4 regions of the Desulfosporosinus youngiae DSM 17734 genome follow, and region 1 is predicted to be linked to each of the others. Evidence: riboswitches for the same ligand, from Rfam matches in the RefSeq annotation. Region 1 holds a riboswitch; each other region holds the start of a gene.
The links. Region 1 has a riboswitch for cyclic di-GMP ahead of DESYODRAFT_RS02850 (methyl-accepting chemotaxis protein). Riboswitches for the same ligand answer to the same signal wherever they lie in the genome.
Positions count from the first base shown of each region.

Region 1 (7,424 bases):
TAAGTACTTTTCTGCCTCTGCTTGAGGGTCTCCTCTGGTATATTGAACCAATAACCAGTCCGCTAAAGGTTCAAGCCCCTTCTCCTTGGCAATCGTTGCCCGCGTACGACGTTTTTGCTTATAAGGCCTGTAGAGATCTTCGACGTCTTGAAGCACCGCAGCTGCCGCGATTTGAGATGACAGTTCTTCCGTAAGCTTTCCTTGTTCGTCTATTAGGCGCAGGACCTCGGTTTTCCGCTGTTCTAAACGCCGCAGGTAATCCAAACGTTCTACAATATCACGTAATACATTTTCATCGAGTTCCCCGGTTACTTCTTTACGATAGCGGGCAATAAAAGGAATCGTGTTTCCCCCATCCAGCAAATTAACAGCCTCTTTAACCTGGTTTAACTTAAGACCAAGTTCCCTGGCAATAACCTCATTGAAATCCAATGATTAATCCTCCCTAAAACCGATTGTATAACTTGATAAACGTATACATCTAATTATAACATTCTTCGCTAAGCGAAGGAAACTCCGCCAACTTCAGACGTGAGGCTTCTAAATTAAATGAAAAGCTATGAGAAGGTCTTAGGTACCTTTCCATAGCTTTCCTGATCAGCAAATTAACGTTGAATACTTACCCCGCTATAGTTTAAACATCGTCACACTGCCTTGGAAATCTGCTGCCATTTGGGCAAGGGAGGCTGCCGACCTGCGAATTTCCTCCATAGAAGCACTCTGTTCTTCTGTCCCGGCAACCACATTTTCAAGACTGCCGGCAATATCCTTCGGAATGCAAGCTACCTCCATGATTGAGGAAACGATTGTCTCAGTACTTGCTCCAACCTTCCCGACTACCTCAGCAACAGCTTGTGCCTGCTTTGAAAAGTCGTTAACACCCTGCAAGATATCCCGGAACGCTTCACCTGCCGAATTAACCATGGTAATCCCGTCTTGGACCGCAACAGTTCCATCGTTCATAGTCTTAACCGCTTTCGTGGTTTCTTTTTGAATCTCACCAACTAACCCACTGATTTTTCCAGCTGCATCACTGGACTGTTCGGCAAGTTTACGAACTTCATCTGCAACAACTGCAAACCCTCTTCCCTGCTCTCCCGCCCTTGCAGCTTCGATCGCTGCATTTAGAGCAAGGAGATTGGTTTGAGCTGCAATGTTGGTTATTAATGCCACTATTTCACCAATTTCCCCTGATTTTACCCCTAGGCTATTTACAACATCTGCCGCCTCTGTGACCTTACTGCTAATCGCTTGCATCTCGTCAACAGCTTTTCTGACAACACTATTCCCTATAGCGGCTTTTTCTGATGTGGAAAGCGAGCCAGCCGTAACCAAATGAATATCTTGAGTTATCGAATTCATATGCTCAGAAACTAATTGGGCGGATTGTGCCGTAGCATCAACCCCCGTGAGTTTTTGACTAACCCCTTCAGATACTTCCTGAATGGAGTAAACAATTTGTTCCGTTGTTCTGCTGCCTTCGTCTGCACTGGCCGTCAATTCTTCTGCTGAGGCCGCTAATTGCTGAGAACTGTTAACGATCCCTTCAATAATGCCCTTAAAATTCTTGATCATCAGGTTAAGATTGTCTGTCATTTGTCCGAACTCATCTTTTGAACGAACCACAATAGTTTGGCTCAGATCTCCTTGAACAATAGCTGCTGCAAATTGGTTGACCTGTTTTATATTTTTAACAATATATCGGCTATACAAGATGAGTACTGTGCCGGTTATGGCAACGGCCAGCACAATCAGGATTAACATCCGATTTAATAAATCCTTTAAAGGAGCCAGCAAATCAGTCTCCTCAACATCAATGGCTAAAATCCAGCCAAACTGAGGAACTTCCGCATAGTAAACTTGCCTTGCAGCACTCTTGTCATTGTAGGGAAACGTACCGGTTTTTTCAGTCAGCATCTTTTCTGCCGCTTCCTTTAAACTGGAATTTTCTTCTTCGGTAATCTTGATATTCATGATCTTGTCCGGGTTTGGATTCGCCAGGTACTTCCCTTCCTTATTCAAAAGATATATATCTGCTTTAATATCTAATTGGATATTACTAATTAAGGTTTGCAGAGTTATGAAATCAATTCCACCTGTAATTGTACCCTTGAAATTTCCGCTCTTATCATAAAACGGGACGTTATCCGTTAATATGGTAGCGTTCGTGCCCTCATCATAATAGGGATCCGTCCATATTGATTTTTCTGAGATGCCTTTGCTTATTGTATACCAGCCTTGGCTGGGATAATCATATTTAGGGTCAGCAAATTCATTGGTAAATACTACGTTGCCTTCTTTATCCTTGTAGACATAGGGGCCAAAGTATTGGGTGTCACTGTTATAGGCATATGGCTCATACCACACACCTGCTCCGAATGTAACACTATTAGCTGTAATGATTTCTGTTAGTAAACCCGCATACTCCTCAGCATTTACGCCATTTCCGACAGATTCTACAGTACGTGCTAAGCCTTGAAGCAACGTATCATGGGCCGTTAATTGTTTCTCAATATCTTTGATCGTCCCATTCAGTTGAGCGGTCATTTTATTTTGGATCTCGCTTTTTAGTACAGTTTCCGAATATTTGTAGCTAACCAGGGACATTGCCGCCAGGGTTAATAATACTAAGGGTAATATAGTTGCCATTGTCTTACCACTGATACTAGAACCATTAAATAATCTCTTAAACATAATTTCAGCTCCATTCATATGTCAACGATCAGTTACGTGCTGATACGGCTTAGCAGCCTATAGGTCAAACTTGATTTCAGTTAAACTATCCCCCCTATTCGTCTAAAAACAAAAAAGCCTAACTACCGAACTTTCAGCAGATAGACATTTTGAATGTACACTTCCGCAGCCCGGCTATCCTGATTGTAGTAGTACTATCCTTAGACCCGTGGCTTTGCGTCCTTACCATGTGACATGTTTGCAAATAAATAAGTTCAGAAAAATCAGTGTTACCGTTTATTCGACAAAAAATTCTATTTTCCTCCTGCCTTAGGTTTTCTTATTTTTATACCCCCTATAATTAAAACCTGATCCCTCTCCAAAAAGAAAACCTACGAAACACAAATAAGTGTTCCGTAGGTCTCACTAAATCATTGCCCGGCGTTTTCATTGGTTCATTTCTTCATTAAATGAGTTGTGACATCTCTCTTTATAAGAACTGCTGAATTCGCTGCACCGCTTCCCGCAGCACGCTTTCATTCTGAACCATAGCTATCCTGACGAATCCCTCTCCATACTCTCCAAAGGCCATCCCCGGCACTACGATGACACCTGCCTCACGAGCCAAGTCCATCGCAAAGGATACTGAGTCCTGCTCATTCGGAACAGGCGCCCAAATAAACATGGAACCCTGGGGAATCGGCATTTTCCAACCGGCTTTAGCACACCCCTCGATCAAGATGTCCCGTCGCCTCTGATAAGCGCTCTTATTCTCTTCAATTGAATCTTGTGCATTGCGAAGTGCGTAAGCTCCGGCGGCTAAGACTGGAGCGAAGACACCATAATCGATATTTGATTTAAGTTGAGAAAGAGTTCCAATGACATCAGCGTTCCCGACGACAAAGCCTAATCTCGCTCCGGCTAAATTGTAGGTCTTGGATACGGAATGGAATTCAATTCCGACCTCTTTTGCCCCTCGTGCCTGCAAGAAACTCACAGGTCTGAAGCCCTCAAAGGCCAGTTCGGAATAAGCAGCATCATGACAGATAAGAAGATCATATTCTTTAGCGAACTCGACAACCTCGTCAAAAAAGGAGAGGCTGGCAACTGCTGCAGTGGGGTTGTTGGGATAATTTAAAAACATAAGCTTTGCCTTGCGGGCGATATCAGGCTCAATTTGTTTCAGGTCAGGCAGAAACTCATTCTCTTTCAACAAAGGCATCGCAATTTTTTCTCCGCCGGCAAGCATTAAACCAGCCGAATAGATGGGGTATCCCGGGTCGGGAATTAAAGCCAGATCACCAGAATCAATGTAGGCCAGAAAAATATGAGCCAGCCCATCCTGGGAACCCATTAATGGCAGAACCTCAGTTTCCGGATTTAAAGTGACTCCAAACCGTTCCTGGTACCATTTTGCACAAACCCTGCGAAATTCTTCTGTTCCCCGGGTTAGGGTATAACCATATTGGTTATCATCCAGAACTCCTTGACTAAGAACCTTACGAATTTCAAGATCCGGAGCACGGTCAGGACTTCCAATACTAAGATTAATAAGGCTCTTTCCCGCCCTTTCCAATTCCCTCTTCAAATTATCCATTTCTGTAAAAACGGACGCTCCTAACCCTTCCAAACGTATCGATGGTATTTGCATTGTTTACACTCCAATTCTGTCCTGTGGGTGTCAAGGGGCTGTCAAAGGGATTGTCCATTGATATCCCCTTTTGACACACCTTTAATTCTTATTTTACCACGCAAATTATGCAGTTATAAAGCAAAATTAATATTTTAACTCAACCCAATTGCAGAAAAACGGTCTATAAAGTAAAATGTGCTATAATTATAGAAATTGTTTAATAAGAGAATACTTAATTTAGGCAATGGAGTTAAGAAGGGGGACTCATAAATTTATGGCACTGATGAATGAGAATTATCTAAGGTTACCTGGGAGTTATCTGTTTTCAGAAATTGCCCGCAGGGTTAGTCAATTTAAAAATGAGAACCCCGCTGCGGATATTATTCGCTTAGGAATAGGGGATGTAACCCGTCCGCTTCCTCCTGCGGTTATTGAAGCAATGAAAACAGCCGTCGATGAAATGGGGAGAGCTGAAACCTTTAGAGGGTATGGCCCTGAGCAAGGGTATGACTTCCTAATCGAAAAAATCATTGAAAATGATTACAAACCCCGAGGAGTCGAACTTGATTTAGACGAAGTCTATATCAGCGACGGAGCGAAGAGTGATACAGCCAACTTTCAAGAAATCTTTGGTGTCAATAATATCATGGCAGTCACCGACCCCGTCTATCCGGTTTACGTGGATAGTAACGTGATGGCAGGACGTACCGGAAACTTCGATGCGGAGAAAGGTCAGTATGAGAGTATTGTTTATCTTCCGTGTACTGAAGAAAACGGAATGAAACCCAGCTTTCCTGCAACTCATGTAGATATGATCTATCTTTGTTTCCCGAACAATCCGACCGGAATGACCTTAACCAAAGCAGAGCTTAAGCAATGGGTGGACTACGCAAGGGAAAACAAATCGATTATCCTATACGATTCTGCTTATGAAGCATACATACGCGAAGAAGAAGTCCCTCGCACAATCTATGAGGTTGAAGGTGCTCGTGAGGTTGCTGTAGAGTTCCGCAGCTTTTCTAAGACAGCAGGCTTTACCGGAACGCGTTGCGCCTATACGGTTGTCCCAAAGGAAGTTATGGTCTATGATTCTGAGGGCAATGCTCATAACCTAAATAAGCTTTGGCTGAGAAGACAGACCACAAAGTTTAATGGTGTCTCTTATCCGGTGCAAGCTGCTGCAGCAGCGATTTACACTGAAGAAGGAAAAAAGCAGGTTAAAGAAACTATCGACTACTATATGGGAAATGCCCGTATCATCCGGGAAGGTCTGACGAAGGCAGGCTATGAAGTATTTGGTGGAATTAATGCCCCCTATATCTGGATGAAAACTCCCAATAATATGGGATCTTGGGAGTTTTTCGATAAACTCATGAAAGAAGCCAATGTTGTTGGTACCCCAGGAGCAGGCTTTGGTGCTAATGGCGAAGGGTACTTCCGCTTAACAGCCTTTGGAACCCGGGAGAATACGGAAAAAGCCATCGAGCGAATTAAAACAAAAATGGGTAGTTAACTATGTAAAACCTGTCGTTAGGGTCTGCCTAACGACAGGTTTTTATCTTTGGTAATAAATTTACTTTCATACCTTATTTTTTTATTACCTCCGGTTCAGAATACTCTTCCCCTAAGGTGTCAACGGTTACACTTTTCATGACCTGATCTTGATTGGGTTTATCCTCATCATCTCTCGGACTATTTACAATTTTGTCTACAGTCTCCATACCACTGATAACTTTACCAAAGGCAGCATAATCTTTATCCAAGTTTGGGACATTACTTACCATGATGAAAAATTGGGAGCCGGCAGAATTAAGATCATATGGAGTTCTGCCCATGGAGATCACACCACGTTCATGCTTTAAATTATTTACAAAGCCATTGTTCGTAAACTCTCCTTTAATGCTATAACCGGGACCACCAGTGCCATTTCCGTTGGGATCCCCGCCTTGAATCATAAATCCCGGAATCACTCTGTGAAAGATCAACCCGTTATAGAACCCCTTTTTAGCCAAGGCCACAAAGCTTTTTACTGTATTGGGAGCTATATTAGGGTAAAGCTCCACTTTAATCTGTTCCCCACTGGCCATGGTAATTGTGACAATCGGATTATTTTTGACGGTGGATGTCAGGTTGTTTTTTGGTTGTGTATTGTCCGCAGCCGGTTGTGGGCTGGCCGAATTAGGGGCCTGGGATCCGCAGCCTATGCTTGCCAGGATCACGGCTAACGTCAAGAATAAGAGACCTAGTTTAAATCTCTTCATGATTTACTCCTTCCATAATCCTTTAACTGCAATAGTCAATACATTTGACCGAGTAACGATTATTCTTATAATCTACTGATAATTAGCCCAATAATAAACTACATATACCCAACTCATTAAACCATGGATAATAGCCCAGGGAATTGACTTCCATGCAGTATATGAAATAATCATAGCTAAACAAGAACCAAACGATATTCCCTTTTTGATTGATGATTTAATAGCATCATTATTATTTTTGCCTTTTTGTTCGGTACCATAAACTTCTTCATTCAAGTTGCTTTCACCTCCTCTTTCAATCAATCTCCCCCATTCTATAATTATCTCACGCGATATTCGTTAAAGTCCATCAAAATTCCGCCCCGAGTGGGGCGGAACAACATCACACCCCTAATCCAAGTTCTTCTTAAACTTCTTAGCTGCGATTCCGACCAAGACAATAGCAAAAGCACAGAGGATGAGGGTATCCTGCCAAAGATACTCCATCCCTACCCCTTTAAGAAAGATTCCCCGTACAATTTCCAGAAAATATGTCAAGGGAAATAGCCCACCGAGAATTTTTAAGAACGTCGGCATGGTTTCCCGGGGAAAGATAAAGCCTGACAATAGGATTGAAGGCAATATCAAAATGAACGTCATTTGCATTGCTTGGAGCTGTGTCTTTGCGACGCTGGAAATTAAAAGTCCAATGGCTAGAATCGTAAACAAAAAGATGGTGGATAAGAGCACCAAAAGGGGAATACTTCCTGCCGGCATGACTCCAAACCAAAAAATCCCGGTAGCTAGAATTAAGGACAGGGAGACAAAACCAATAAATACAAAGGGCAGAAGCTTTCCCAACAGCAACTCAAGAGAGC
Region 1 covers NZ_CM001441.1:586,995-594,418, reverse strand. Annotated here, with positions in the region: gene DESYODRAFT_RS02855 (Tex family protein) at 1-432, opposite strand, end outside; gene DESYODRAFT_RS02850 (methyl-accepting chemotaxis protein) at 628-2,694, opposite strand; cyclic di-GMP riboswitch class I at 2,856-2,947, opposite strand; gene DESYODRAFT_RS02845 (aminotransferase class I/II-fold pyridoxal phosphate-dependent enzyme) at 3,164-4,324, opposite strand; gene DESYODRAFT_RS02840 (LL-diaminopimelate aminotransferase) at 4,581-5,819, shown strand; gene DESYODRAFT_RS02835 (peptidylprolyl isomerase) at 5,893-6,393, opposite strand; gene DESYODRAFT_RS02830 (hypothetical protein) at 6,640-6,843, opposite strand; gene DESYODRAFT_RS02825 (ABC transporter permease) at 6,958-7,424, opposite strand, start outside.

Region 2 (7,424 bases), 1.8 Mb from region 1:
ATGATTCTATACGAAAAGGTAGCCCCTTTTCAATCTTTGGGGAAAAATAAGCCAGAGCGTGAAATCTTAAGGGAGTATTCCTGATTTCACACTCTTATTGTTATATAAAGCTTTTTTCCTCATGACTTCATAGGTCTGTGTCTTAATGAAAGATTTTAGTCTTTGTTTCTCAGGATAAACATAGTTTAGCTTTTAAAGAAATTGAACATCGCTTCGTTATTTGGTAAGATAAGGTCCAGAGACATCTGCTTCCTCCTTGAGATGGATTTGTTGTGGTAGACTTATTTTATACCACAGAAGGAAGCCGTTGGTCTCTATTTATTTTTGGTAAAAGATTGGAAGCAATTTTGCTCGTTTATAGTATACAATATCAATTTACTCTGCCCCGACCTTGAGTTTCACCAAAGTGAACGTGTTGACAAAGCTTTATTTAATGTAGGGATCGGTATCTCATACCTTTGGCCGATGTATCTTTCGCAAAAAGGTCGTAAAATAAAGAGATTAGAATTGGTACAGTTATACCGGGTCACAGCTTACTTTAGAGAATTTAAGGTAAACTGAATGATTAAAGGATTGATGTAAATGCTAGTGAACCTCAAACGATTGTTGAAAAAAGAGCTATGCGCAATCCTCAATGAAATTGGTGGGGATAGTTTGATTTTAGATGCCGGTGAAAGATATTGTACGGAATTGGATTGGTCAGCCACTGTCTTTCGGAAATAATGATTTCTATGTTATCCTCTATTGGTTTAATGGTACGGTTTGTTTTTTCTGTTATCGGGGCTCAGGTTTAATCAATCTTTAATGCTTCATAGCTTGCTAAGTCGCCTGGGAAACCAATCTATTTTGCTTGAATAGGGAAGCTTGACCCGCTAATGAAGTCTCTTAACCTTTGCCAGTTTAGACCAAGAGACTTCGGTAACTCGGTAAGACGCTACTAGACAATGCGTCACATATTTAGTTTGAGTTTTTTTGTTGGTTGTAACGTATTCTCGTACAATCATAGTTAATTAATACAAAGGAAAACCCAGGCGATTTAGACCTAGGTCTGGCGAAAGTCGGGTTAAATAAAAGCGCGAAGATCACTAGTAAAAAAGTATGGGGGAGGAGCATCATGAACGTAGTGTCAATTGATGATTATCCATTATCAAGACAGGGCCTTATGGCAGTTCTTGGGTTAGAAAGTGAGTTTGAGTTTGCGGGGGAAGCTTCCAGTGTTAAGGAAGCACGTGAAGTTATTTTCAGATTAAAACCAGAGATTATTATTATAGACCTAAAGCTAAAGGATGAAAGCGGTTTTGATATTATCTCTGAAGTCAAAGAGTTAGATAGTGATTGTAAAGTTGTTATATTAACTTCTTCATTAGACCCGGATGACTTTAAACGTGCGTCTGAGTTTGGTGTTGATGGGTATATTCTAAAAGACGCTATGCCAGAGGAAATAGTTAATGCTGTTCGGCTGGTCAGTAAGGGGAGAAAGTATTACGATCCGTCTATTATGGAAATTGTAATGAAGAAAGAAAACCTGCAGCATAATGTTGAAGAGTTAACGTCTAGAGAACTAGAGGTTCTGGCAGCGTTGGGTAAAGGTTTAAGTAATAAAGATATAGCTGAGCAGCTATTCATTTCCGAGTATACCGTTAAAAAACATGTTAGCCAAATTTTCGGTAAACTTGGACTAAGCTGTCGTACACAGGCAGCGCTTTATGCAAATAAACATAAACTTGGAAGTTTATTAGTGTAATCTAATATTGATGAGTAAAAAAGCCACTGCCTGAGCATTGGCTTTTTTGTGTTATCAGATCTGGTTTTCGCTACAAATTTAACCACCAATAAAGATGCAGCAGATTTGTCAATAAATAAATCACTAAGACCAGACTAAGTGAATATTTAACTAATCGTTGCGATTGTTCTCGTGCTATCCAACAAATAACTCCCATAAATAGGGGGAGTAATAACTTAGCACAAATGACACTACTAGGGTTCATAGTGATAAGACCCCGCATTAATGGATTAGCCTCTTCAATAACCTTTAGATTCAGCCCCCAAAAAGTTAATAGTCCATCGAGTGCATTCAAAATAAAAAGAATACCCGAAGCAAAAATAATTCTTCTTTCATACACTTTCATAAATTGCTCCTAGAAAAAGATTTAACTTTATGTCTATTATCTGTTAGTTTTTCGTATTAATCGTCCTACATAGGGTTAACTAGAGATAGCCAAATAGGCGCTTTTAGCGGTATTATTGAGGTGAAATATTGAGTCTACTTTTGGGTAGAAAAGTATACTTCAGTACTATACCGCGTGAGGCCCTGATACATAGAGCCAGGTATAATCAGAAGCTATATCCGGGTCGGAAAATGTAGATATAAGAATAATGAAACAAAAACAAAAACAAAATTTGTGATTTAAGCGAAAGAGAAAGCAGAAAACCTCCGAAAAAAGCGAATAGAGAAAAATGCTGGTGGAAATAAATGGTTGACAAAGAAGTTTCGTAAATTATAATAGTATTATTAGAAGATTGCGAGAAATACGTCGTGTTTAAGATGGGTGTATTTTTACACATTCAGAAGGGTTATGGGATTTTAATGGCATGTACGTGTGAGACAATGAATTGCAGTTTATAATTGGTCACGAAGAATTGCAAGGAGTCAAACGTGAAACCGGCACACTCATATTTGAGTGTGCCGTTTACGATTCGGGTCCATGAATGAAATGGGAAGGTAGAATGGGGGTGAGAAAGATAACGAATAATGAGATCCGTATGATAGGTAATCTCTGTTGGCTTGTTCTTACAGTTAATTACCTATGGGTGGATGAATCGATTTCCTTAACTAACAAAATACTTAAGATAATCCTCATTTATGTGCTGGCAGAAATTATAACTGGTATGTTGATTGAACTTAACAACATGCGTGAACATACCTTAGCTCTTCGTCAATCAAACGTTAAATTCGAGTCGGCAGTTAATGAACTTATACAGTTTTATCATTCAATTGATTTTCAGAAAAGTTCGAATAGTACATCTGATATTACACGTGAATTGTGCGAGTATATAATCAAAATATCGGGAGTTGATTCGGCTTTTGTATGGCTCTATTCACAAAATGGAGATAAAAACTCAATCCTGCTAACACCTGAAAACAAACGCCAAGAAGTCGTTATTGCAAATGAATCAGGACAAGTTTGGGATAATCTTCGAAATGAAGAAGAAGCTGCATTAGTTCAATTCGGAGATACATGGTATTATTTAGCCCCAGTTAAAACGGCAACATGTTTTTATGGATTTATAGGAGTATTTTGGGATGAGGCCACTAGTGCCAAGTTCAAGGAAAGACTCCACCAAAACGTCAGACTCCTTGCGGAATGGAGTGCAATTATCTATGAGCGGGTGGACACAGATAACAGGGCAGTAAAATCGATGATTGAAGCGGAACGAAAACGCATAGGTGAGGAAATTCACGACCTTAGTTCTGGACGTCTTTTTAGCGCTGTTTGTGCCACGTCTGCTTTAGCAAAGTCCGAAAAAGTAGATATAAAAGATCGTGAACAACTTAAGCTTATCACAAGTACAGTTAATCAAGCGCTCAGCGAGCTTCGTTCAATAATCTACTCACTCAAAGTTACTTCTGATAAAGATTGGCTCCAGCAGATAAAACGCTACCTCTATGAGGTCGAAAGACTTCATGGGGTTTCCGTCTCTTTAGTAATTAGTGAAATGGATGTAGACCTTGGAGGACAACAGGCTCGAGCGTTGTATCGGATTATTCACGAAGCAGCAAATAATGCCTTGAAACATGGCCGATGTAAAAATTTAACGGTTGAATTCATGAATATAGGAGAGGAATTACATTTAACGATTACAGATGATGGGAAAGGTTTTGAACCGATAAATAGCGCCGATGAGCACCAGGGTTTAGGGTTAATCAATATGACTAGTTTAGCTCATTCCATTAATGCAATCTTATCTATTGAAACTCACTTGGGGCAAGGTACCCTGATAAGAATCGTTTTGCCAAATGAAAGTGCGGGGATCACTATGTTGAAAAGCGGATAAAACTGAGGTGGTTATGGCTGTGCGTCCCGAAAAAATTGAATTTGAAAATGGAATATCAGTCAAAGCATATGTCAGAGGATGTCAATATCCCTACCACTGGCATGATACGCTGGAAATTATTCAGGTGCTGAAGGGGTCAATCAATATCGATGTTGGCGATCACAACCTTACGCTGCATGAAAATGATATTGCAATCGTAAACATGGGCGAGCTTCACCGTATCACAAAAACTCATGAGGATAATAAAATTCTGTTTATACAAATTGATGGATGTTTCTGCAGCAGCGTCCTGCCGGATGACGAATATCTGTTTTTTTACTGCTGCTCCGCTTACCATGAAACGGAAGCACCACAAAAATATAAAAAACTTAGGAGATATACTGCCCTGCTGACATCGGCGTTAATGGATAATCCCCGTGGAGAGCATAAACAAAATATCGAAAGTATTCTGGTGGACATGCTGGACTATCTTACCTATAATTTTGATTTTCTGCGCTGGGGTTATGGAACTACACCCTTTACTGAAAAGCTTGTAAATAGGCTCAAGCAAATAGCTAAATATGCAATCAGCGATCTTGATGTACAGTTGAGGCTGAAAGAACTGGCCGTTGAGGTAGGCGTCAGCTTGCAGCATTTAAGTCATGATATAAAGGATAAATTCGGATTAACCTTTCTGGAATTATTATATTACAGTAGATGCGCATATGCCGCAAAGCTTCTGTTAAGTACGGATGCACGGATAATCGATATTGCTATGGCGTGCGGATTTTCTGATACAAAATATTTAGTTAAATATTTTAGACAATACTTTCATACCTATCCTTCGGCGTTTCGTAAAGTGCACCGGACGGATATCCAGACCCTTTCATCCCAGGTGGAATACCGCGAATATCCTCTCTCTCATGCATTGAGCCAGAGAAATATTTTAGAATAAAAATATTCTCCATCTTAATTTCGTCATGACGTGATTTCTTAAAATGAAATAAAATAAATGCAAACTAGAGGTGTTATAAAATGGCTGAACAATTAGACGTTTGGAATACTTTGTGGCAGTGGATAGACTATGCGTCCAAATGTAGATTGTTCATCGGAATGTATATTGTAAAAAACGTATGGTGAGGAAGCATTATGAACGTAGTGTCAATTGATGATTATCCATTATCAAGACAGGGTCTTATGGCAGTTCTTGGGTTAGAAAGTGAGTTTGAGTTTGCGGGGGAAGCTTCCAGTGTTAAGGAAGCACGTGAAGTTATTTTCAGATTAAAACCAGAGATTATTATTATAGACCTAAAGCTAAAGGATGAGAGCGGTTTTGATATTATCTCTGAAGTCAAAGAGTTAGATAGTGATTGCAAAGTTGTTATATTAACTTCTTCATTAGATCCGGATGACTTTAAACGTGCGTCTGAGTTTGGTGTTGATGGGTATATTCTAAAAGACGCTATGCCAGAGGAAATAGTTAATGCTGTTCGGCTGGTCAGTAAGGGGAGAAAGTATTACGATCCGTCTATTATGGAAATTGTAATGAAGAAAGAAAACCTGCAGCATAATATTGAAGAGTTAACGTCTAGGGAACTAGAGGTTCTGGCAGCGTTGGGTAAAGGTTTAAGTAATAGAGACATAGCTGAGCAGCTATTCATTTCCGAATATACCGTTAAAAAACACGTTAGCCAAATTTTCGGTAAACTTGGACTAAGCTGTCGTACACAGGCAGCGCTTTATGCAAATAAACATAAACTTGGAAGTTTATTAGTGTAATCTGATATTGATGAGTAAAAAAGCCACTGCCTGAGCATTGGCTTTTTTGTGTTATCCAATTATTCAAGGCATTGGGCATTGTAATGGTACTACTAAAGTATAGTTTCTGTTCTAATAACTGGCGGAGATAATCTACGTCTGTATACCGAAAACAGTACCTAATTGGTCATTTGAAGTTATGCAAACGTATGACGATTAAAAGACAGAAATAATTAATAATAGACGTAGAGTCAAATTTCAATTCTTATGCTTTCGTAATTTAAGGTGGAACGTGCGAGATTGTTAATAAAGGCAAATAGTCCTTAGGAGGGACGATGAATTGTGAGGTTTGTATGTGTTGATAACTTTCCATTATCGAGACAGGGACTTATAAGAATTTTGAAGTCAGAAGACGGATTAGAATTTGTAGGTGAGGCTGCTTCAGTTAACGAAGCAAGGGATGTCATTGTAAAGCTATGTCCAGATATAGTGATTTTCGATTTGAGGCTTAAGGACGAATCCGGTTTAGATATCTTAATGGAAATGAGGAAATTAAATACTAGCTGTAAGTATATGGTTTTGACATCGTCACATGAGCCTGAGGACTTTATACGAGCTAATGAGTTAGGCATAGATGGATATATTCTAAAAGATGCAATGCCAGAGGAAATTCTAAACGCTGTTCGTTCAGTGGCGCGAGGAAGAAAATACTATGACCCGGAAGTTATTGAATGGGTTCTTAAAATACAAAATCAGTATGTTGAGCAACTAACCTCAAGAGAGCAGGAGGTTCTAACGGCAATCGGAGCAGGTTTAAGTAATAAAGATATTTCAGAACGGTTATTCATTACGGAATATACGGTTAGGAAGCATGTGAGCCGGATTTTAGCTAAACTTGGTCTCCATCGTAGAACTCAGGCTGCACTTTATGCAAGGCCGCATAAGAATAGTTAAGCTAATTTGCAAAGTTACAATATTCTTTGTGCCATGAAGGGTACTAATTGATGAGTGATATTAATTCAATTAGCACGCGTAGTTCCGTATATAGGGGCCCTTATTGTTTGATTGGGATGATATTGAAGTGATAAATGGTACTTAAGTGTAATCCATATACCTCATTATGATGTTAAGAATACTCCTTTTGTATAAGACGTATCTATGCTTTCGAGTAGTTAAAAGGAGTTCGTTTGAGTGAGGAAAAAGGTTAAAAAATAAACAATAATTAACACAAAGGTATCGTATAAAAGGGACCCGTAACTATGTCGATTAGATTATCTTAGAGGATACTTGTTTCATGGGAGGGTTAGTTTTTTGACGGTTATAGCTATAGATGGTTTTCCATTATCAAGACAAGGATTAATGGCAATCTTGGGGCTGGAAGAAGGGTTCGAATTCGTAGGTCAAGCTTCTTCTGTGAAGGAAGCTTTAGATCTGATTAGACGATCGGATCCGGATATCATCATTTTGGATTTAAAACTTAAAGATGAATGCGGCTTAGAAATCTTGTTAGAGATCAAAAGGCTAGGCTCAAGATGTAAATGTGTAGTGTTAACCGCTTCATTCGATCCGGAGGATTTTCGACGTGCTAGTGAACTGGGCATTGACGGATATATTTTAAAGGATGCAATGCC
Region 2 covers NZ_CM001441.1:2,355,396-2,362,819, forward strand. Annotated here, with positions in the region: gene DESYODRAFT_RS28145 (hypothetical protein) at 583-723, shown strand; gene DESYODRAFT_RS10975 (response regulator) at 1,115-1,744, shown strand; gene DESYODRAFT_RS10980 (DUF5658 family protein) at 1,815-2,129, opposite strand; cyclic di-GMP riboswitch class II at 2,593-2,677, shown strand; gene DESYODRAFT_RS10985 (sensor histidine kinase) at 2,728-4,056, shown strand; gene DESYODRAFT_RS10990 (AraC family transcriptional regulator) at 4,070-4,990, shown strand; gene DESYODRAFT_RS10995 (response regulator) at 5,185-5,814, shown strand; gene DESYODRAFT_RS11000 (response regulator) at 6,136-6,747, shown strand; gene DESYODRAFT_RS11005 (response regulator) at 7,105-7,424, shown strand, end outside.
Region 2: it holds a riboswitch for cyclic di-GMP, as region 1 does, so the genes downstream of both, DESYODRAFT_RS10985 (sensor histidine kinase) here and DESYODRAFT_RS02850 (methyl-accepting chemotaxis protein) in region 1, are expected to answer to the same signal.

Region 3 (7,424 bases), 980 kb from region 1:
ATTAGCTTCCTGGTCCCTTGACATCCGGCGCACCTCCCCTGATCACAGCAAAAGGCTTAAAAGAGTCCGAGTGGATCTGACCTTCCAGCGGGGAGAAAATCTGAATGCCCAACCTCTCCAGCTCCCGGAGCAGTCCAAGAGTTTTTCCTGGATACAGGCTTAAACGGTCAACCCTCTTGATCAGCAGCACCTCAAATTTACCCTCCCTGGCAGCCTACATCATCTCCATCAGCCCGTTGTGGCTGAAATCCCAACTGCCTCCGGTATCCTGAGAAGCTCCCACAACCTCCAGCTCCATTTGGTTGGCATAATCAAAAAGGTCATTCCGCTGGTTTTTAAACTGCCATGGCTATCTTCAGGTGCATCGATTTGACTATAGATCTAGGCACGTTTCCATTCTCTCATCATGATCCCTCCCTCTCCCCTTTCTTTAGAAAAAAGAAGCAGAGGTATTTCCCCCCTGCCTCTTCAGCCATTTTATATCCTGGGCTTTCTGGCCCAGCTGTTGCTACAACATCTTTAGCTCACTTTTCGCGGGCTGACCCCTTCCCTGGACTCCAGAAGGGCTTGGTACGCCGCTTCATCCGCGCTCAGAATTTTCCCAGGTTCTTTTTCCCCCATCTGCATGGGGATCAGATCTTGCAAAATTTCCTGAAGCAGTGTCTGAGCCGGGCAGCGGTTGATGATAGCTCCGAAGGAATTTATAGTCAGATGAGCGAGTCTGTCCGTTCAAATCATTTTGTCCGCATTTTCTCCGTGGAGCATAATACAGTCGGTGATGTTAGCCGTGGTATTTTCAAAATAAAATGCCCTCCGACTTCAGTCATAGCCGTATACATAGCCAATGACCCGGTCTTTCCTATAATCTCATCCTGTCTTGACGTTTTCATTGGGATTCCTCCTTAGTTTCGGCCTTTAATCTCACATGGATGCGGCAGGAGAATTTCCTCTGCCGCGGCTATCTGAGATCAAAGAGATCTCCTTGCAGGCCTTTCCAAAACAATTGCCGCGCTTCAATGCGCCTACTCCAAAACAGCATAAGAACCCTAATCTTAAAGAGCGGCAGTATAAACGGACTGCCGATTCAGCCCCCCTTAGAAACTGCAACTCACCCAAGATCCGGCAATGGGCGATACCCCGGAATCTCCGAAAACAACCCATTGACCGCCCCTGCTTTTAGGTAGACAGTGGCCGACGAAAGTCAAATTTTAGCTCAATCCTAATATTCCATTTTAAGGGTCATACTCGGATTATCCTCCAGTGTCTGAGCATCCGTTTCCGCCCGTTCCGGATCAGCTTCTTGCCGGGAATCAAGAACGCCTCCCTCAGCCATTTCCTCCACAGCAGGGATCTCCATATCCCCCTGCTGCATGGAAGTAAGCATAGGAAGTAGTTCATTTTCTAAAAAATCCTGATCCGAGCAATAGTCGATAACGCCATCATGGGTTGAAATAACGGCCACATCACTGGGTGTAGTGATAAGTACGTCGCCCCCTGCCCCGGTCGTACTTTGAGCGATAAAGGCTGCGATATTTTTCGGAGTTACCTTTAAGACATGGGGAACGTAGATATCATCCTCGGAATAAGCCACTAAATAAGGATGTTCCATGACTCGCGGATTCGCTAAATTCATCAAGGCGTCAACCACTTGCGGGGAAAGTATCTTAAAGAGAGCAGCATTGATCTCACCCTCTTTGGCCGAGAAAATCTTAATGCCCTGTTCATTCAGCCCGCGGAGAAAATTAATAGTTGGTACCTCATCTCTGCCAAGACTTGCAATGAACAAGGCCTTCATCTCGCCTGCAGCAGCGGCTTCCGCCACTTTGGCCAAACCGTTTTGTTTAAAACTCGGACCGCTGCCGATATCCTGAGCTATTCCGACGACCTCATATCCCTGCCATTTAGCATAGTCCGAGAGTACCTCACTTTGCTTTTTCAAGCAGTAATTTGCATCCCCGGAAGCGCCAACTCGCAGGTAAACCCAGGCCCTTTGTTTCTCATCCGTCATTTTTATCCCACCAATACATAAGATTTAGCTTAGATACTACACGGCAGAACTTTTAAGCCCCGCCGCGCAGTATCTAAGATCAAAGTGATGAGTTTGTTCTTCATTTCCAAAACAGTTGCCGTGCTTCTATTCGACGCTACTTCCCGAAGCACAAAAGAATCCATGATTCTTCCAGGGCGGCAGCATAAACGGTCTGCCGGTTAAACAAACCTCATAGGAATTCACCTCTCCCAGGATCTCTGGAAGCCGCCCCCATTGCCTGATCCTGCTTGCAGCAGGGCTGTGGCTGGACGGAAGTAGCATTATCCCTGTCCATTTCCTTGCGAAACAGCCCACCACGGGCTGTTTTATGACCGGGCATTCCCGCTCGTCGCCTTCGATGCCATCGGTTCGACGGATACCTGTCACCCATCCGCAGGTAGTCTTGGCGCGCCTGTCAACGTCGCTGCCGCTCAGCACGGCTGGACAGTTCATGTATTTATGCTGCCGGATTTTTAGTTTTCAAAGAACAGAAAGGGCATAAAGAAACCCCCTCACTTATTTCCACGTTGAGTGAGGGGGTTGCACGGAACTATTTTTACTTATCCATGAGTTTTTTTAATTTGCCCAGAATCTTAATCTTCCGGTCATGAATGGTCATATAAGGAATACCGGTTTCCCTTGACAGCTGCCGTTCGCTCTTGCCTTTAAGAAACAGCTCAGTGATCAGCTCCTTTTCCTTCGGTGCCAGGAGTTCCAGGCAAGTCTGCATTTTCTCAAGCATGACCGTTTTCACTGCAGCATTCTCTACGCTTACCCGCTCATCGGCAAACTGCCGGTTTTCCTCCAGCGGCCGTTCATAGGAGTCTTCCCGGCTGGGAACGAATGCAACGGTCCGCTTAACATAGTCAATCCGGTACCGCTCTGCTTTCAGGTCGTATTGTTGGTACTCCATCTTGCGGTCGCTTTTTTCCAGTGCCTCAATCTGTTCATCGCTTAAACCGGGATACTGTTTACGATAGTTCACCCTTTTTTCTAATTTAGCCATCGGCTTGTCCTCCATTTCGCGATCTTTAAAATCTGGAAATGAAGAACAAGCGGAGGTGAGCGGCAATTCGGAACTGATGTGCTTTTGCAGAAAGCGGTGCAGCATGTAAAGTTTTTCGCACCTAATTGACTGAATATTGTGAAATCAACTGCTGAGAAAAAACCAGCACTTTGCAATAAGCGAAGTGCTGGTTTTCGGCGGTATTGAATTGATGGAAGGCCGTATAGACAAAGTGCTCTGTCTTTATTTCGACCTCCTGATGAATTGATAACGGTAAGCGCGGCAATGAATCCTGAGGCCCCCGTTCGCCAAGTACAAATGTCAGCAAAAGGCAGACCTGAGAAGCATTAATCAATGTTGTAAAGCATATACAACAAAAGCCTGTCTAAAAGACAGGCTTGCAACATTGGCAACCAGGCTATTCATAGCGCCTTTTAAGCACCTTAGATCCTACGGTTTTGCGTCCCTGCCTTTAGGCAGGTTTGCCCTTGACTTTATTCAGTTTTACCTAAACACATTTCTGCCATGGCCTCTATCGAACCGTAAACAACCTTCAACCCCGAATGCTGGGTTACCTCATGAGCACTTACGCCCGGTGCACCCAACTGGGGTAAGATCAGCGTTCGATGAGAGATCGCTTTATCGAGTTGCAATGGCCAGAGGATTTAAAATTTCGGTCGTTCCAACGATCCCTTTTACCAACAGCACACCATACATTAATATCTTGGTATCAGGGACTAGAATCCAAGTGTCCAAGCCAGATAATTCTTTAATACCTAAGCACTAATTTCACCGCTCATTATCCGTTCTTTAAGTTTCAAAACTTTATCTTCGATGATTCTTGCCGCTCTGATAAACTCATCATCGCTTTTTCCAGTTGGATCTTCAAGACCCCAGTCTTCTCGGTACTTACACGGTACGTACGGACAATTAACATTGCACCCCATCGTAATCACAATATCTGGTTGTGGGATAGCTTGAATCAACTTGGAAACTTGAGTCTTTTCCATATCAATATCATAAAGCTGTTTTACGATCCGGACGGCGTCTTTATCAATAGCAGGCTTTGTTTCGGTACCGGCTGAGTACGACTCGAAAACATTTGAAGCGAATTTTTTACCTAGAGCCTCAGCCATCTGTGAACGACAAGAATTGTGTACACAGACAAAGGCAACCTTTACTTTATTCATTATTAATTCCCTCACTTAGTCGTTGATAAAGACTAGAGTTCAAGCAGTTTATCTCCTTTAATGTCTTCGGCGCTCCACGGGATTACAGCAAAATTCCCCTTTGAATGTTCATCCACCTTATTGATCCACTCGATCTCATGACTTGCCTTTGCCGCCAATAATTGATTGGTGGTTCCTGTACGATACAGAGAAGAGTTAATAACCCACCATTTCGTCGCAATCCCTGCCCGTTTCAAATCTCCTTCAAGACGCATTGCTTCGTAGACCGGTGTAGCTTCCGCAAGGGTAACAATGATGACTTCCGTCTCCTCTGAATTTCGAAGTCTCGGCAGAAGTTTTTTCACCGATTCCGGAATATCGCCTTGTGAACGTTTAATCTCTTGGTGATAACTCTGGGTGGAATCCAGTAAAAGCAAGGTGTGCCCTGTCGGCGCGGTGTCGATAACCACCACTTGATCTTCGGCTTTCTCGACAATTTGGGCAAACGCTCTGAATACTGCAATCTCTTGGGTACAAGGAGAACGCAAGTCTTCCTCGATATAGGCAATATCCTCCTCCGACATTGTTTCTCTTGCCTTAGAAAGGACTTCCTCTTGATATTTTTTGAGTTCTGCCTGCTCATCAATGTGGCTTAAGGTAATCCCGCTATTCTCATTGATGACAAATCGGAGGTGGGCCGCAGGATCTGTGGTCGTAAGATGCACCTTTTTCCCTCTTTCCGATAATCCCAAGGCAACGGCCGCTGCAATCGTTGTCTTACCGACCCCGCCCTTCCCCATCGTAAAAATGACCTTTTTATGGGTGTTATGCAGATCATCAATGACATCTTTAAGCTGCGGAATGGTTTCTTCCTGAATTCTTTCTTTATGAATAAACAAGTTGTCCTGGGTGAGCAAAGCCCGGACATTTTCTATCCCCGTGACATTATACGCTCTGAGTGGCACCGTATAGGTGAGTAAGTTCCGTAAACCCTTTGGCATTTCTTCAAGTGCCTTCTGTTGCTTGAGATAAAGACTTTCGGAAATTGCATCATCATAGGAAGCAAGGACTCCGTTTAATATCAATACTTGATTGTTTACTCCTAAATCCGCCAGCTCCTTCGACGCTCGCACAGCCTCTTTGAGCGGAGTTTCTTCGGGACGCGAAACCAGAATAAGGGTTGTCAAGTCACCGTCTGCTAAGGTTTCTACAGCTTTTTTATACATTTCCTTTTTACTCTCCAAACCGGAGAGTTGCCCTAAACAAGATGCCCCATGCGTGCTCTCACTGATGAATTGACTCCACGCCGAGGGAAGCTGCAGCATTCTCAGCGTATGACCTGTCGGTGCCGTATCGAAAATGATATGATCATACTCTTCCTGCATTGTTTCATCCGTTATAAATTGGGAAAACTCGTTAAAAGCTGCAATCTCAACGGTGCAGGACCCTGAAAGCTGTTCCTCCATATTTTTGATAACGACCTCGGGAAGTTTACCCCGATAAGGTGCAATCACGCTTTCGCGGTATTCTGCAGCCGCTTGTACAGGATCAAGGTTAGCCACTACAAGATTAGGGACCTCTTTAATTGCCACACCCTTATTATTAAGGTCAGTTTTGAAAACATCTTGAAGATTGGAGGCAGGATCAGTGCTAATAAGCAAAACTTTTTTGCCATTATCCGCAAGGCTCACCGCGGTAGCGCAAGCTGTTGAAGTCTTGCCGACACCGCCCTTTCCTGTATAGAAAAGATATTTTGTCAATTGAATTTTCTCAGGAGTAAATGCCTTCATTTTAACAACATCCCCCATCTGAACAATCACAGGAATCTGAACTGCTTTTGGTAGTGACTTCAAATGGATTAGATTTTTCGTTTAAAGTTCCACTGGGTAAATCCAAAATTTTACAAAATTCATCATTGGAAGGATATCTTCCTGTTAAGACAATTTCCCCGTCAAGTACGATAGCCGGTAGATCATCGACTCCTTTAGTATTAAGGAGGTCGTTAATGGTTTTGTTATTAACGAATTCCATTGGGGCACTTGTAAGATTGAATCGCTCAACCTCGATACCTTTTTTATTCAAGGCACTGAGGACCGTTGAAATTCTGAGGAGTTCTTGGTCAACGCCGACACCACAAAGGCCTGTAGGACAGCACATCGCCGGTTCAAAGATTTGTATTTTTTTCATTTTAAGTTCCATTCCTTTCGCTGTGCTCAAGGCACAAAAATTTATGAAAGTGTCTCCTAGTGGATATAATCCAATTGGATAAGCAGATACACTACAGAGCACGGGGAGGTGAGTGGTCCAGGGTTTAGCACCCTGCCCGCATTTTAAGATGTGCCGTTTGCTATTTTCAAGTACAAATAAGTGTGCCATAGAGCACGTAAACTAATCCTTGTATAAACAATTCCCGTTTATTATGTAGCAAACAGTCAATGTCTGCTTTATCCACTATAAACTTATGCGGGGATGTGTTTATGCTCAAAATTGTTTTTCCTATTTGCTGTGGAATTGATGTCCACAAGAAGTTTGTTGTTGCAACGGTTGGTACTACTAACAAATCGGGGGTTACGGATTACCAAACGAGGCAATTTTCAACCTTTACCCAGAGTTTGCTTCAACTTTTGGATTGGTTGAAAGCTCACTCTTGCGTTCATGTCTGTATGGAGTCTACAGGCAAGTACTGGCACCCTGTTTTTAACATTTTGGAAGATTACTGTGATGTTGTCGTTGCTAATCCAAAGTATGTTAAAGGTATTCGAGGCAAGAAAACCGATAAGAAAGATTCTATTTGGCTTTGCGATTTACATAAGCACGGTTTAGTTCCCAGTAGCTTTATACCACCCTTACCAATTCGTCAAATTCGTGATTTAATGCGGTATCGGTTTAAGCTCATCAATGTTAAGTCAAGCGAGAAAAACCGCATCCAAAACTCTCTAACTGTTTCAAATATTATGATTTCTAGTGTTGTTTCTGATACTTTTGGCGTAAGCTCGATGAGAATCATTAATCACATACTTGATAATCCGGATGATATGGATTTCGAGGTTTCATCAATGTTACACGGAAGAATGCAAGATAAAGCAGAAACAATTACAAAATCAATCAATGGGAATTTAACTAAGCCTCAAGCAGATAAAATGCGTGTTTGTCTGCATCATCTTGAGAACATCGAGAAACATATAACTGATATCGAACGGGTTGTTTTAGGCTTAGCTCA
Region 3 covers NZ_CM001441.1:1,571,392-1,578,815, reverse strand. Annotated here, with positions in the region: gene DESYODRAFT_RS28650 (SHOCT domain-containing protein) at 1-24, opposite strand, end outside; gene DESYODRAFT_RS29060 (hypothetical protein) at 2-190, opposite strand; gene DESYODRAFT_RS28015 (hypothetical protein) at 735-890, opposite strand; gene DESYODRAFT_RS07515 (recombinase family protein) at 1,220-2,008, opposite strand; gene DESYODRAFT_RS28005 (hypothetical protein) at 2,135-2,482, opposite strand; gene DESYODRAFT_RS07510 (sigma-70 RNA polymerase sigma factor region 4 domain-containing protein) at 2,586-3,035, opposite strand; cyclic di-GMP riboswitch class I at 3,441-3,532, opposite strand; partial or broken gene DESYODRAFT_RS29885 (mercury methylation corrinoid protein HgcA) at 3,563-3,806, opposite strand; gene DESYODRAFT_RS07505 (arsenate reductase ArsC) at 3,812-4,225, opposite strand; gene arsA (arsenical pump-driving ATPase) at 4,258-5,994, opposite strand; gene arsD (arsenite efflux transporter metallochaperone ArsD) at 5,996-6,391, opposite strand; gene DESYODRAFT_RS07490 (IS110 family RNA-guided transposase) at 6,682-7,424, shown strand, end outside.
Region 3: it holds a riboswitch for cyclic di-GMP, as region 1 does, so the genes downstream of both, DESYODRAFT_RS07510 (sigma-70 RNA polymerase sigma factor region 4 domain-containing protein) here and DESYODRAFT_RS02850 (methyl-accepting chemotaxis protein) in region 1, are expected to answer to the same signal.

Region 4 (7,424 bases), 130 kb from region 1:
TTGTCTTTATAAGTTTCCTCGTCAAGCTTGGTGATATCATAAGTTTTATCATGATCTGCAAGATGCCAGCCTTTTGAGTCAAGAGACCATTCTTTTAAATGCTTTTTTAGTTTTTTAATCGATTGGGTCGTGATAAATGCGCGTTCACCTTCGTTGTTAAACTTTCTGTTCTTTTCAGAAGCCAGACCGGCATCTGTACAGACAACAAACTTGGAAAGTTTAAAATCGGAAAGTATTTTTTGCTCTAAGGGTTTAAGTGTAATCTGTTCATTCGTGTTGCCACTGTTGAGGTTAAAAGCAAGAGGAATGCCGTCTCCATCCATGAACAGCCCCATTTGGATGATAGGGTTCGGTCGATGCTCTTTTGAAGCGCCATACTGTTTAAGGCCGTCTTCTTGTTCGATTTCAAAGAAATAATTGGTGCAGTCATAATAAAGAATACCCGTGTTTCTCTTTGAAATTTTGAGGCTGTTAGTATAAAGAGAAGACTGGATGAAGTCCATTTCTTTGGAAATAACTTCTAGTGCTCTGTACACATGCTGCAATTCAAAGTCAGTTTGTTCAATGAACTTTGAAGAATGCTTGTAGGTAGCGAGTTTGGAGGAAGGAAAAAGGATCCGTCCGTAAAGGAGCCGAGACAGTATAGCATTCAGGTCAAAAGAGAACTTATATTTTTTCGATATATCAGCGGAAACCTTATGAAGGTTAAGATCGTGATAGATTTGCTGAAGAAAAAGATAACCGCCGTTAAAGAAACGTTGTTGATCTTTGGAAATGACTTTGGATGGCGAATATTTAAGGATGACTTCACGTGATTGCTCTTTCTCTTTTTGGTTAAGTTCTTCTATGTATGATTTAGCCCATTCAATAGGGTCACGCCCATTTAATTTTTGTTGTAATTCAGCAAGCGTTCCTAACTTTTCAACAACTTTTGTGGAACGCCTGCCATTCTCGAAAACAGATTGTATGACATAAAATGAAGTAGCATTTTTAGACTTGGATATACTAAGTCGCATAGTACGATCTCCTCCAATCCCTTATATTATAACACATTACGATAAATTACTCACTACCTATTGGGGGGAATTTGACATTTTTTCAATGAAAAAAGCCCTGTTTTCAAGGCTTGTAGAATTTTCTATATTAAAGGCAAGTGTCAAAGACCCGGGGGGTTTTTATGAGGTCACTATCTTTATATCGGACCCGTTTGGTTTATAATTATATTGGGATAAGTTAAGAGGTGCTATTTTAGCATATTAAGCAATAATCAATTATCATATAAGACTTAATCAGGCCAAAAGGAAGTGTATATCATGGGTTTGGTTTATTCCATATTTGTTCCCCATCCGCCCCTGCTAATTCCGGAGGTAGGCAGGGGAGAGGAGCGGAAATGTCAAGCGAGTGCAGATGCTTATGGGGAAGTTGCACGGAGAATAGCTCAAGCACAGGTTGAAACGGTCATCTTGGTTTCGCCTCATGCGCCTCTCATCAAGAAGGGCATGACTCTTGCAGTGGATAACACTCTTCAAGGAAACTTTGCTCAGTTTAGAGCGCCTCAGGTTAATTTGTCCTTTGAAAGTGATCCTGTGGTTATCGCACAATTTCAAAATCTCTCGGGGATTGTTACGATACAGGGCTCTATCGATCATGGTGCCTTTGTACCCCTCTATTTTTTGCAAAAAGCAGGGTGGAAAGGCAAGGTTGTTCTATTAGGGATGCCCCTGGAGCGTCCTGAGGATTATGGAGAGAGTTTAGGACAGATTCTTGAAGATTTACCTGGACGCTATGCCCTTGTGGCCAGCGGAGATCTCTCCCATCGCCTGAAGGAGGACGGACCGTATGGCTTCGATTCTGCAGGACCGGAATTTGATCAATTTGTGGTGAAAACCCTGCAGAGGGATACAAAAAGAATCTCGGATTTGCCGGCTGACCTTGTCGAAAAAGCAGGGGAATGCGGGTACCGAAGTCTTCGCCTGGCGCTGGCGGCTAAAGAGGGAGCACCTGAAGTGCTTTCCTATGAAGGGCCATTTGGCGTAGGCTACCTGGTAGCGGATTTATACCATTCCTCACCCTTGCCCCAGTGGGCGCGGCGATGCCTGACAACCTATTTAGAAAAGGGAGAGCGGGGTTTGCTGGATCTGCCTGCCATGTCTGCCTCTGAATTCGCCGTGCGGAGGGGATGTTTTGTCACCCTAAAACAAGATGGGAATTTACGCGGGTGTATAGGAACAACCGAACCCTGGCAGGATAATTTAGCCTTGGAAATCCGGCATAATGCGATTGCGGCAGGAACACAGGATCCACGTTTTCGCCCGGTTCGTGCCGAGGAATTAGATTCTATAAGCTTCACGGTGGATGTCCTTGGGGAACTCGAGAAGATTTCCGGACCTGAAGAGCTGGATCCTTGGCGGTATGGGGTTGTGGTTCGGCAAAGGGGAAGAAGCGGACTTTTACTCCCTCATCTGGAAGGGGTGGATACCGTAGCGGAACAAATCAGCATCGCAAAACAAAAGGCAGGTATCTTCGAGGGCGAAACAGAACTTTGGCGTTTTGAGGTTAAGAGACACTATGAATAGATGGGGGACGGTTCTTTTGTCTGAAAAGTCCTATATGGCCAGTTGTTTACTTTGTCCCCAACATTGTCAATTGCGGCATGGGCAGGCAGGTCGGTGTCAGGCCCGGGAAAACCGTGAGGGAGAGGTTGTATCCCGAACCTATGGTGAAGCGGCGGCTTGGAATATAGACCCAATCGAGAAGAAGCCTTTGTATCATTTCTATCCCGGCTCTTGGATATTCTCCGTGGGAGGCTTTGGCTGCAATCTTAGCTGTTCTTTTTGTCAAAATTATGAGATATCCCAGCAACATCAAGTCGGAAGAAAAGTCACGCCCGCCGAGCTTGGAAAGCTTGCCGGGCGTGAGCAGGAATCCATTGGGCTGTGTTTTACCTATTCAGAGCCGAGTGTGTGGTTTGAGATGATCCGAGATACTGCTCCTCTTGTGCGAGCTCAAGGGGGGCAGGTGGTTTTAGTGAGTAACGGAACGATTTCACCCCACTTTCTTGAGGAGCTGATTCCGTGGCTGGATGCGGTCAATATTGATATTAAAGCCTTCTCGGAGGAATTTTATCAACACTACTGCGGAAGCAAACTGGCTTGGGTTTTAGATAGTGTGGAGCGTTTGGCAGGGCGGGTTCATCTGGAAGTGACGACCCTTGTTATTCAAGGGGTTAATGATGATCCCCAAGAGATTACGGAGCTGGCGCGCTGGTTACGGCAGCTTAATGTTCCGCTGGCCTGGCATTTGAGTGCCTATCATCCGGCTTATCGGCTTGCCGTTCCGCCTACGGAGCGAAAGACGTTGGAACGGGCTTGGGATATAGCCAAAGAGTATTTGCCCTACGTGTATTTAGGGAATGTCAGGGGTGGAAGTACAACCTTTTGTCCTCAGTGCGGTGCAGCGGTGATTGAACGTGAACCTGTCCTGGTTAACCGCCTGGACCAAGGGTGCTGCCCTAAATGCGGAGAGGGTATTTTCGGTGTTGGGATGAGAAAGATTACAACAAGTACATTGTAGCCAGCACACCTGTAAGAGACATAACAATGGTATAAGGCAGAGCCAGTTTCACCATTTCCAGGTAAGACAGGCGAATCAGCGGAGCAAGCGCGGAGGTCAGCAGGAACAGGAACGCCGCCTGACCGTTTGGTGTAGCAACGGAAGGAGCGTTTGTCCCCATGTTGATTGCAACTGCCATCTTGTTGTAATGCTCCAGCGCAATGCCTCCGGCTTCAAAGGCTTTCTGGGTTTCGGACATATATACGGTAGCCACAAATACATTGTCACTGATTGCAGAAAGGACACCGTTTGCCGCAAAGAAAGCCACAAGCTGATTCTGGCCTTCCAGGCGCAGTACCCATTGAATGATCGGCGTGAACAGGTGCTGGTCATGAATAACCGCGACGATGGCGAAAAATACGATAAGCAGTGCAGTAAACGGCAGTGCCTCTTCAAAGGCATGACCGATGCGCCCTTCTTCAATAACCCCGTTGAAAGAGGTAAGCAGGATGATAATCATCAGACCAATAATACCGACTTCCGCCAGGTGCAACGCCAGGGAGAAGATCAGCAGAACGCCGCATACAGCCATAATAATCAGGCGTACACGCCCGCGAGTATCCAGCGCAGCATCTTTGGCTTTGGTGTCGTCTTCCATGACTTTTCGAACAGAATCAGGAAGCTGATAGCCGTATCCCCAAAACTTGGTGACTTCAAGGGTGATGGCGGTCAGAAGACCGGCGATCAGTACCGGGATAGACACAGGTGCGCTGTTTAAAAAGAAATCAACGAAGTCCCATTTCATAATAGAGCCGATCAGCAGGTTCTGAGGCTCACCAACCAGTGTTGTTGCTCCGCCCAGGGCGGTACCCACGGCACCATGCATCATAAGATTGCGCAGAAAGCCACGAAACTGATTTAAATCCTCCTGATATATGTCATCAACAATATGGTCGTGATTGATGTCATAGGTTTCGTATACTTTTTCGCTGGAAGCAAATTTGTGGAAAATGTTATAGAATCCATAGGCCACGGCAATAATCACTGCCGTTACGGTCAGCGCATCCAGAAAAGCGGAGAGAACCGCCCCCAGTATAGAGAACAGGAAGGCAAGGGCGACTTTAGAGCGTACTTTGGTAAGGATCTTGGTAAACAGGTACACAAGACCTTCTTTCATAAAATAAATCCCGGCAACCATGAACATCAGAAGCAGAATAACCGGCAGGTTCAGTTCAACTTCGTGATAGATCGAATGCGGGTTAGTAAGCCCGATCACAACGGCTTCGATCGCCAAAAGTCCGCCTGCAGGGAGCGGATAACATTTCAGCGCCATGGCCAGGGTAAAAATAAATTCGACAATCAGAACCCACCCGGTAACGTACTTACCGAGAGTCAACATCAAAATAGGGTTCAACACCAGGAAGGCAAGAATGGTTGTTTTGTACCAGTTGGGAGCGTGGCCCAGGAAATTTGCTCTGAATGCCTGTCCGATGCCCATCTGTTTCACTTGTCCGGTACCCGTCTGTTTCATATGACACTCCTCCAAATTAGAAATTTTATTGTTGCTTAACAACATTGCGAATAGTCACAGGTCAGTCGCTTACTGTAGCATTCTGCCGGGTTGCCAGTTGACCGGCAATGGGGATGATTATAGGAACAATTAATAAAACGGTCGTGACGTTACCAAGACTGCAATGATTGACCTAGGGATTTTCTCTGTGATGATAAAAGAAAATAGCTGAATGAAAAGATAACGGCTAAGACAATAAGCATTTAATACACCTCCATATGATAGTTTAACATTCCCAAAATAAAGGGAGAGCAGTCTTAAGATGACTACTCTCCCTGAGAAGTTCCTGCTTGTAATCTGGCGATCCTAGCCTAATTCCAATATGAATTAGCAGCCTTAGACCCATGATTTTAGCGTCCTTCGCTTTCGCGAAGTTTACCCCAACCGATTTTAAGAGTATTTAGTTGTACAATACTATTCAGGCTTACAACAGGTACATTGTAGCCAGCACACCTGTAAGAGACATAACGATGGTATAAGGCAGAGCCAGTTTCACCATTTCCAGGTAAGACAGGCGAATCAGCGGAGCAAGCGCGGAGGTCAGCAGGAACAGGAATGCTGCCTGACCGTTTGGTGTAGCAACGGAAGGGATGTTTGTACCCATGTTGATTGCAACTGCCATCTTGTTGTAATGCTCCAGCGCAATGCCTCCGGCTTCAAAGGCTTTCTGGGTTTCGGTCATATATACGGTAGCCACAAATACGTTGTCACTGATTGCGGAAAGGACACCGTTTGCCGCAAAAAAAGCCACAAGCTGATCCTGTCCTTCCAGCTGTAATACCCAATGAACAATCGGAGTGAACAGATGCTGGTCATGAATAACCGCAACGATGGAGAAAAATACGATAAGCAGTGCGGTAAACGGCATTGCTTCTTCAAAGGCATGACCGATGCGCCCTTCTTCAATAACCCCGTTGAAAGAGGTAAGCAGGATGATAATCATCAGACCAATAATACCGACTTCCGCCAGGTGCAACGCCAGGGAAAAGATCAGCAGAACGCCGCATACAGCCATAATAATCAGGCGTATACGTCCGCGAGTATCCAGCGCGGCATCTTTGGCTTTGGTGTCGTCTTCCATGACCTTTCGAACAGAATCAGGAAGCTGATAGCCGTACCCCCAAAACTTGGTGACTTCAAGGGTGATGGCGGTCAGAAGACCGGCGATCAGCACCGGGATAGACACAGGTGCGCTGTTTAAAAAGAAATCAACGAAGTCCCATTTCATAATAGAGCCGATCAGCAGGTTCTGAGGCTCACCAACCAGTGTTGTTGCTCCGCCCAGGGCGGTACCCACGGCACCATGCATCATAAGATTGCGCAGAAAGCCACGAAACTGATTGAGATCTTCCTGATATATGTCATCAACAATATGGTCGTGATTGATGTCATAGGTTTCGTATACTTTTTCGCTGGAAGCAAATTTGTGGAAAATGTTATAGAATCCATAGGCCACGGCAATAATCACTGCCGTTACGGTCAGCGCATCCAGAAAAGCGGAGAGAACCGCCCCCAGTATAGAGAACAGGAAGGCAAGGGCGACTTTAGAGCGTACTTTGGTAAGGATCTTGGTAAACAGGTACACAAGACCTTCTTTCATAAAATAAATCCCGGCAACCATGAACATCAGAAGCAGAATAACCGGCAGGTTCAGTTCAACTTCGTGATAGATCGAATGCGGGTTAGTAAGCCCGATCACAACGGCTTCGATCGCCAAAAGTCCGCCTGCAGGGAGCGGATAACATTTCAGCGCCATGGCCAGGGTAAAAATAAATTCGACAATCAGAACCCACCCGGTAACGTACTTACCGAGAGTCAACATCAAAATAGGGTTCAACACCAGAAAAGCAAGAATGGTTGTTTTGTACCAGTTGGGAGCCTGGCCCAAAAAATTTGCTCTGAATGCCTGTCCGATGCCTATCTGTTTCACTTGTCCGGTACCCGTCTGTTTCATAAACACCCCTCCAGAATGAGAAATTTTATTGTTGCTTAACAACATTGTGAATAGTCACAGGTCAGTCGCTTACTGTAGCATTCTGCCGCGTTGCCATTGTTGTATTCAAGTACTGTTACTTAAACCTGCGTACGCTCCAGGCGAGCGTAGCCGGAAAAACTTGTTTGGATTAAAACTAAAAGTGTCGATTGATGGTTCCTAATGAGTAACCACCAGTAAAGACAACAATCCTGCTCCGCAAGAGCAGCTACTACGCAATGTAAGAATAAGTCCGCAGGTCAGTTTTAGATCCACGGTGACCATCAGCCTGATCAAGATGTCCAAGAGTGTTCTAATTTGATGAATGGC
Region 4 covers NZ_CM001441.1:458,235-465,658, forward strand. Annotated here, with positions in the region: gene DESYODRAFT_RS02230 (IS1634 family transposase) at 1-1,016, opposite strand, end outside; gene amrA (AmmeMemoRadiSam system protein A) at 1,314-2,576, shown strand; gene amrS (AmmeMemoRadiSam system radical SAM enzyme) at 2,569-3,573, shown strand; gene nhaB (sodium/proton antiporter NhaB) at 3,554-5,083, opposite strand; cyclic di-GMP riboswitch class I at 5,411-5,512, opposite strand; gene nhaB (sodium/proton antiporter NhaB) at 5,547-7,076, opposite strand.
Region 4: it holds a riboswitch for cyclic di-GMP, as region 1 does, so the genes downstream of both, nhaB (sodium/proton antiporter NhaB) here and DESYODRAFT_RS02850 (methyl-accepting chemotaxis protein) in region 1, are expected to answer to the same signal.